2 regions of the Streptomyces sp. NBC_01537 genome follow, and region 2 is predicted to be linked to the other one. Evidence: riboswitches for the same ligand, from Rfam matches in the RefSeq annotation. Region 2 holds a riboswitch; the other holds the start of a gene.
The links. A riboswitch is a leader RNA that binds a small molecule or an ion and turns the genes downstream of it on or off. The one in region 2 is predicted to bind glycine.
Positions count from the first base shown of each region.

Region 1: linked by a shared signal. The riboswitch ahead of gcvT (glycine cleavage system aminomethyltransferase GcvT) and the one ahead of gcvP (aminomethyl-transferring glycine dehydrogenase) in region 2 are both predicted to bind glycine.

Region 1 is NZ_CP109392.1:2,887,750-2,891,152, reverse strand. It holds gene gcvH (glycine cleavage system protein GcvH) at 1-36, opposite strand, end outside; gene gcvT (glycine cleavage system aminomethyltransferase GcvT) at 79-1,188, opposite strand; glycine riboswitch at 1,341-1,445, opposite strand; gene OG607_RS13260 (AAA family ATPase) at 1,606-2,277, shown strand; gene OG607_RS13255 (hypothetical protein) at 2,332-3,267, opposite strand.
Region 2 is NZ_CP109392.1:8,888,274-8,891,676, forward strand. It holds gene OG607_RS40810 (DNA polymerase IV) at 1-706, shown strand, start outside; gene OG607_RS40815 (PRC-barrel domain-containing protein) at 731-1,096, opposite strand; glycine riboswitch at 1,198-1,296, shown strand; gene gcvP (aminomethyl-transferring glycine dehydrogenase) at 1,472-3,403, shown strand, end outside.

The DNA of each region.
Region 1 (3,403 bases), 6.0 Mb from region 2:
CTCCTTGCTGTAGCGCAGCTGCTGGGGGTTGCTCATGACCTGATTCTCCTGGATGAGGTGGTGTGCTCGCGAAAAGGGTCAGCGGGTGCGCTTGTAGAAGGGCAGGGCCACGACGGCGTACGCCTCGTGGCTGCCGCGGATGTCCACCGCGACCCCCTCCGTGCCGGGCGCGGCATACTCGGCGTCCACGTACGCCATGGCGATCGGCCTGCCCAGGGTCGGGGACGGGGCGCCGGAGGTGACCTCGCCGATCACCGTGCCGTCGGCCGCCACCACCGGATAGCCCGCCCGGGGGACCCGGCGGCCCTCGGCGACCAGGCCGACCAGCTTGCGGACGGGACGGCCGGCGGCGGCCTCCAGGGCTGCACGCCCCACGAAGCCGCCGGGCTTGTCGAACTTCACGACCCGGCCGAGTCCGGCGTCGAAGGGGGTGAGGGCGGCCGTCAGCTCGTGCCCGTACAGCGGCATGCCGGCCTCCAGGCGCAGCGTGTCGCGGCAGGACAGGCCGCAGGGCACCAGCCCCACTGGGGCGCCGGCCTCGGTGATGGCCTGCCAGAGCTTCTCGGCGTCGGCCGGGTCCACGAAGAGCTCGAAGCCGTCCTCGCCGGTGTAGCCGGTGCGGGCGATCAGTGCCTCGACGCCCGCGACGGTCCCGGGCAGCCCGGCGTAGTACTTGAGGCCGTCGAGGTCGGCGTCCGTGAGGCTCTTGAGGATCCCGGGGGACTCCGGGCCCTGGACGGCGATCAGTGCGTATGCGTCCCGGTCGTCCCGTACGTCCGCCTCGAAGCCGGCGGTGCGGGCGGTGACGGCGGGCAGGACGACGGCCGCGTTGGAGGCATTGGCGACGATCATGAACTCGGTCTCGCCGAGCCGGTAGACGATCAGGTCGTCGATGATCCCGCCGTCCTCCTGGCAGATCATCGTGTAGCGGGCCCGGCCGACCGCGAGCGCGGAGAGGTGGCCGACCAGCGCGTGGTCCAGGGCGAGGGCCGCCTGTGGGCCGGTGACGGTGATCTCACCCATGTGGGAGAGGTCGAAGAGCCCGGCGCGCGTGCGCACCGCGGTGTGCTCGTCGCGCTCGCTGCCGTAGCGCAGCGGCATGTCCCAGCCCGCGAAGTCGGTCATGGTGGCACCGAGCGCGCGGTGCAGCGCGTCGAGCGCGGTACGGCGCGGCGGGGTACTGGTCATCGAACGGGCTCCCAATGCAGGCGTGGCGAGGCTGATCCTCCCCATCTGTCATCGGAACCTGAGAGGTTCACCTGGACCCCTGAAAGGGTCCCGGTTTGCACCTTGGGTGGGGCGGCGCCGGATCACGGCCGCTGCCCGCTTTTCAGATGTGCCTCGTCCGCGCGGTGACTGTGCCTGAGAGATTCAAGGGAGGACTTGCTCCTTCGGCGCCCGCCGGTTGCGTCTGCACCCGGCTGGGACTCTCCCGCGCGGCCTCGAACGGCCTGTATGAGATTGAGGCGCTCATCATTGCACGCCCGTCCCGGATCCGTCTTGGCTCCGTCCCGATCATGTCCCGAAGGGGCCCGGATCATAGGGAAGTCATTGGTCTCCCCATTACCATTTCTTGAACAAAGCTCGACCGGGAGGGCGATCGCTGTGCTGGTGCGATGGAGCGGTGCGTACGCGTCGGCCGCCGGGGGCATGACCGTCCCCGGCCAGGCCCTACGAATCACGGTCCCGGCCCCGTCGAGAGTGCGGCCGGGGCGTCGTCTGACGGACCTGCGCGGCCGCGCGGTGCGCACCCTGAGCTACCCCGCCGGCGATGTGCTCGTCGTCTCCGGCCTGCCCGGCGGCGGCAAGAGCACCCTCATGCGGCGCGCGGCCGGCGCCCGGCTGATCGACTCGCAGGACGTACGCCTGCGCTGGGCGGCCCGCATGCCGCGCCGGCTGCCCTACGCCGTCTACCGCCCGCTGGTCCGGATCGCCCACTACGCGGGCATGCGGCGGGCGCTGCGCTCCGGCGAGAGCGTCGTCGTCCACGACTGCGGCACGCTGCCATGGGTACGGAACTGGCTCGCCCGCCAGGCGGCCGGGCGCGGCCGGGGCATGCACCTGCTGCTGCTCGACGTGCCGGAGGAGGCGGCCCGCGACGGGCAGCGCTCGCGCGGCCGCGGGGTGTCCGCGTACGCGATGGCCAGGCATCGCAGGGCGTCCCGGAGACTGCTGGCGGCGGCGCGGGCCGGGGGGCTCCCGGGTGCGTGCGTCTCGACGGTGCTGCTCGACCGCGCCGCGGCCCGGGCGCTCGACGCCATCACGTTCGACGTCTGAGCGGCCCGGGCCGCGGCGGGGATGCGGTGATGCGGGTTGTGCGGGTCGTGCGGGTCAGCCCATGCTCGCGGCGATCTGAGGAGCGGCCGGGACCGCCGGGACCGCCGGGGCATCCGGGACCGCCGGAACCGCGGGATCGGCCGGAACGGCCGGATCCGCCGAGGTTTCCGGAGCCACCGGAAGGTCCGGGGTCGCCGGGAGCTGGGGAGCCGAATCCGGAGTCCCCGGGGCCTGCGGATCCTGCGGGACTGACGGCGCCTGCGGGACCGCCGGCGCCTGCGGGACCACCGGGGCCTGCGGGACCACCGGGGCCTGCGGGTCGGCCTGCGTGACCGGCGGGTCGTCGGAGCGCAGGGCGCGCGACAGGGCCGGGGCGGCCGGTGCGGCCGGTGCGGCCGGGGCGTCCAGGGCGACCGGCAGCGGCAGACCCGACAGGAGCGCCCCCGGCAGGGCCGCCACCAGCGCGGGCACCGTGGTCGTGAGGGCCACCAGGTCCAGCGGGAGCTTGGTGACCATGGACGTGATGGTGCCCACGTCCTTCTTCGCCAGCGCCGCCACCAGCTGGGTGACGTCGCCGGTCAGGACGTCCAGTGCTGCCTTGACCTTCGCGAGCGCGTCATCGATGGGGGCTGCCGCGTCCTCCTGGCTCTGCGAGGAGTCGGCGGGCTTGGCGGGCTTGGCGGCCTTGGCCTTCTCGATCACGGCGCTGAGCCGGTCGGTCGCTTCCTTGAGGCTGCTCTGCAGCTCCTTGAGCTTGTTGGCATCCGGCGCCTGGGCCTGGGCCTCCTGGCCCAGTTTGCCCGCGAGGGACAGCGTGTCGCCCACCGCCATGACCGCCTCGGCGGGGGTGGCGGAGTCCGGGACCGCCACGACCGCGGCCGTACGGGTCGGAGCGTGGACCGCCGCGTCCGCGACGCCGGTGACGCCCAGGATGAGCGATCCGGAGAGCGAGGCGGCTATGGCAGTGGCAGCGATCTTGTTGATGAGCATGTCAGGGTTTCTCCCAAAGCGTGGAGGTTTGTTCTTACCTGACTCATCATTGAGAGGGTCGTCACGGAGTGCAACCTGACAATCACCATACGTGTCCATCCGGGTTACCGGATAGGGTTTCTGTACAGGTGGACAC
Region 2 (3,403 bases):
CATGGGGGAGGCAGAGCTCGTACGGCTGCTGGGCAAGGCACACGGCGCGTCGCTCCATGCGATGGCGTCGGGGCTGGACGACCGGCCGGTGGTCGCGGAGAGGGAGAGCAAGTCGATCTCGGTCGAGGACACCTTCGACGTGGACCTGACGGACCGGGTCCGGGTGCGGACCGAGCTCGACCGGCTGGCCGACCGGTGCGTGAAACGGCTGCGGGGCGCGGGGCGGTCCGGGCGGACGGTGGTGATCAAGGTCCGTCGGTACGACTTCAGCACGCTGACGCGGTCCGAGACGCTGCCGGGGCCGACGGACGACCCGGCGGTGGTGCGGGAGACGGCGGGCCGGCTGATCGAGGCCGTCGACACGACGGGTGGGGTCCGGCTGCTGGGCGTGGGCGTGGCGGGGCTCGCGGACTTCACCCAGGAGGATCTGTTCGCGCAGGCGGCGGGTTCCGTCCTCACGGACGAGCCGGTCGACGGCGCCGAGCCGGTGGTGGCGGAGGAGGAGCCGGTCGCTCCCGCGCGGCGCTGGATGCCCGGCCAGGACGTGCGGCATACGGAGTACGGGGCCGGGTGGGTGCAGGGGAGCGGGGTGGGGCGGGTGACGGTGCGGTTCGAGGAACCGTCGTCGTTGGTGCCGGGGCGGGTACGGACCTTCGCGGTGGAGGATCCGGAGCTGGAGCCGTCGGATCCGTTGCCGCTGGTGTAGGTGCCGGCTGCCGTCGGGGAGAGGTCAGTCCTCGGTCGCCAGTTTGCCGAAGTCGTGGTCGGGCCGGGGGCCCGCGGGCGGGAGTTCCAGGCCGTAGTGGTGGTAGAGCTGGAGCTCCTGCTCGGGGGAGAGGTGGCGGCCGACGCCGAAGTCGGGGGCGTCCTTGATGAGGGCCTTGTCGAAGGGGACGACCAGGTGGTCCTCGACGAAGGCGCTGGGCTCCAGGGGGACGAAGGCGTCACGGCTGAAGAGCCCTGTGCGGACGGCGGCCCATTCGGGCTCGCCGGTGGCGTCGTCGAGGTAGACCTCGTCGACGGTGCCGATCTTGACTCCGTTGATGTCGAAGGCCCTGCGGCCGATGAGGCTGCGCGGATCGATACCGGTCTGCACGGTTCCTCCAACTGATCGTGATTGTTCCTATTTAGTCATGAAAGACACCTTCTGTCACATGTCGGCGTCAGGAGTCGCGCTGGTAGGCTGGCAGCGGCCGCAGACCCCATGCGGGAGAGTCCCGGTAGCGCAGGTCAGCCGGGCGCCGAAGGAGCAAATCCTCCCCGGAATCTCTCAGGCATCCGTACCGCACGGGTGAGGTCACTCTGGAAAGCAGGAAGGGTCCGAGGGCAGCGTCGCCCCGGGTGCTGCCTCACCGACGGTGAAAGCCGTTCCGTGGATTCAACGCGGGACGGTGAAGCTCTCAGGTTCAGATGACAGAGGGGGAGGCCCAATGGAGTCAGACCAGCGCGTCAGACCAGGAGGCCTCCGCAGATGACCGCCAACCGAATCCCGCTCTCCGAGCTGGAGCGCGGCATTCCCTTCGCCGACCGCCACATCGGCCCCGACGCGCCCGCGCAGGCGAAGATGCTGGCCCAGGTCGGCTACGGCTCGCTGGACGAGCTGACCGCCGCCGCGGTGCCGGACGCCATCAAGAGCGCCGAGGCACTGAGGCTGCCGGCCGCCCGCACCGAGGCCGACGTACTGGCCGAGCTGCGCTCGCTCGCGGACCGCAACCAGGTGCTGCACCCGATGATCGGCCTCGGCTACTACGGCACCTTCACGCCGCCGGTGATCCTGCGCAACGTCATGGAGAACCCGGCCTGGTACACGGCGTACACGCCCTACCAGCCGGAGATCTCGCAGGGCCGCCTGGAGGCGCTGCTGAACTTCCAGACGGTGGTCGCCGACCTCACCGGGCTGCCGACCTCCGGCGCGTCCCTGCTGGACGAGAGCACGGCCGCCGCCGAGGCGATGGCGCTGGCCCGCCGGGTGGGCAAGGTCAAGGACGGCGTGTTCCTGGTCGACGCCGACACCTTCCCGCAGACCACGGCGGTGATCCGGACCCGCGCCGAACCGACCGGCGTCGAGGTGGTCGTGGCCGACCTCTCCGCCGGGATCCCGGCGGAGATCGCCGAGCGCGGTGTCTTCGGTGTCCTGCTGCAGTACCCGGGCGCCTCCGGCGCCGTACGCGACCTGAAGCCGCTGATCGAGCAGGCCCACGGTCTCGGCGCGATCGTCACGGTCTCCGCCGACCTGCTGGCGCTGACCCTGCTGGCCTCGCCCGGCGAGCTGGGCGCGGACATCGCGGTGGGCACCACCCAGCGCTTCGGCGTCCCGATGGGCTTCGGCGGACCGCACGCCGGATACATGGCGGTGCGCGCGCAGTTCGCCCGCAGCCTGCCCGGCCGCCTGGTCGGCGTGTCGGTCGACGCGGACGGCAACAAGGCGTACCGGCTGGCCCTGCAGACCCGCGAACAGCACATCCGCCGCGAGAAGGCCACCAGCAACATCTGCACCGCGCAGGTGCTGCTCGCCGTCATGGCAGGGATGTACGCGGTCTACCACGGCCCGGACGGGCTGAAGGGCATCGCTCGGCGCACCCACCGCTACGCCGCGATCCTCGCCGCGGGCTTGCGCGCGGGCGGCGTGGAGGTCACCACGGACACCTTCTTCGACACGGTCACCGCCCGCGTGCCGGGCCGGGCCGCCGAGGTGGTGGCCGCCGCCCGCACGGCCGGGGTCAACCTGCGGCAGACGGACGCCGACCTGGTCGGCATCGCCTGCGACGAGACCACGGGCCGTGAGCAGCTGGCCGCGGTCTGGGGCGCGTTCGGTGTCGCGGGCGAGGTCGAGGAACTGGACGCGGCCACCGAGGACGCCGTCCCCGGCGCTCTGCTGCGCACCGACGACTACCTCACGCACCCGGTCTTCGCGCAGCACCGCTCCGAGACCGCGATGCTGCGCTACCTGCGCCGCCTCGCCGACCGTGACTACGCGCTGGACCGGGGCATGATCCCGCTCGGCTCGTGCACGATGAAGCTCAACGCCACGACCGAGATGGAGCCGGTCACCTGGCCCGAGTTCGGCGCGCTGCACCCCTTCGCGCCGGCCGAGCAGGCGCAGGGCTATCTGACCCTCATCCGTCAGCTGGAGGACCAGCTCGCGGAGGTCACCGGCTACGACAAGGTCAGCCTCCAGCCCAACGCCGGTTCCCAGGGCGAGCTCGCGGGCCTGCTCGCGGTCCGCGCGTACCACCGGGCCAACGGTGACACGCAGCGCACCGTCTGCCTCATCCCGTCCTCCGCGCACGGCACCAACGCCGCGAGCGCGGTGATGGCCGGCATGAAGGTCGTGGTCGTGAAGACCAGCGACGACGGCGAGGTCGAGATCGCCGACCTGCACGCCAAGATCGAACAGTACGCG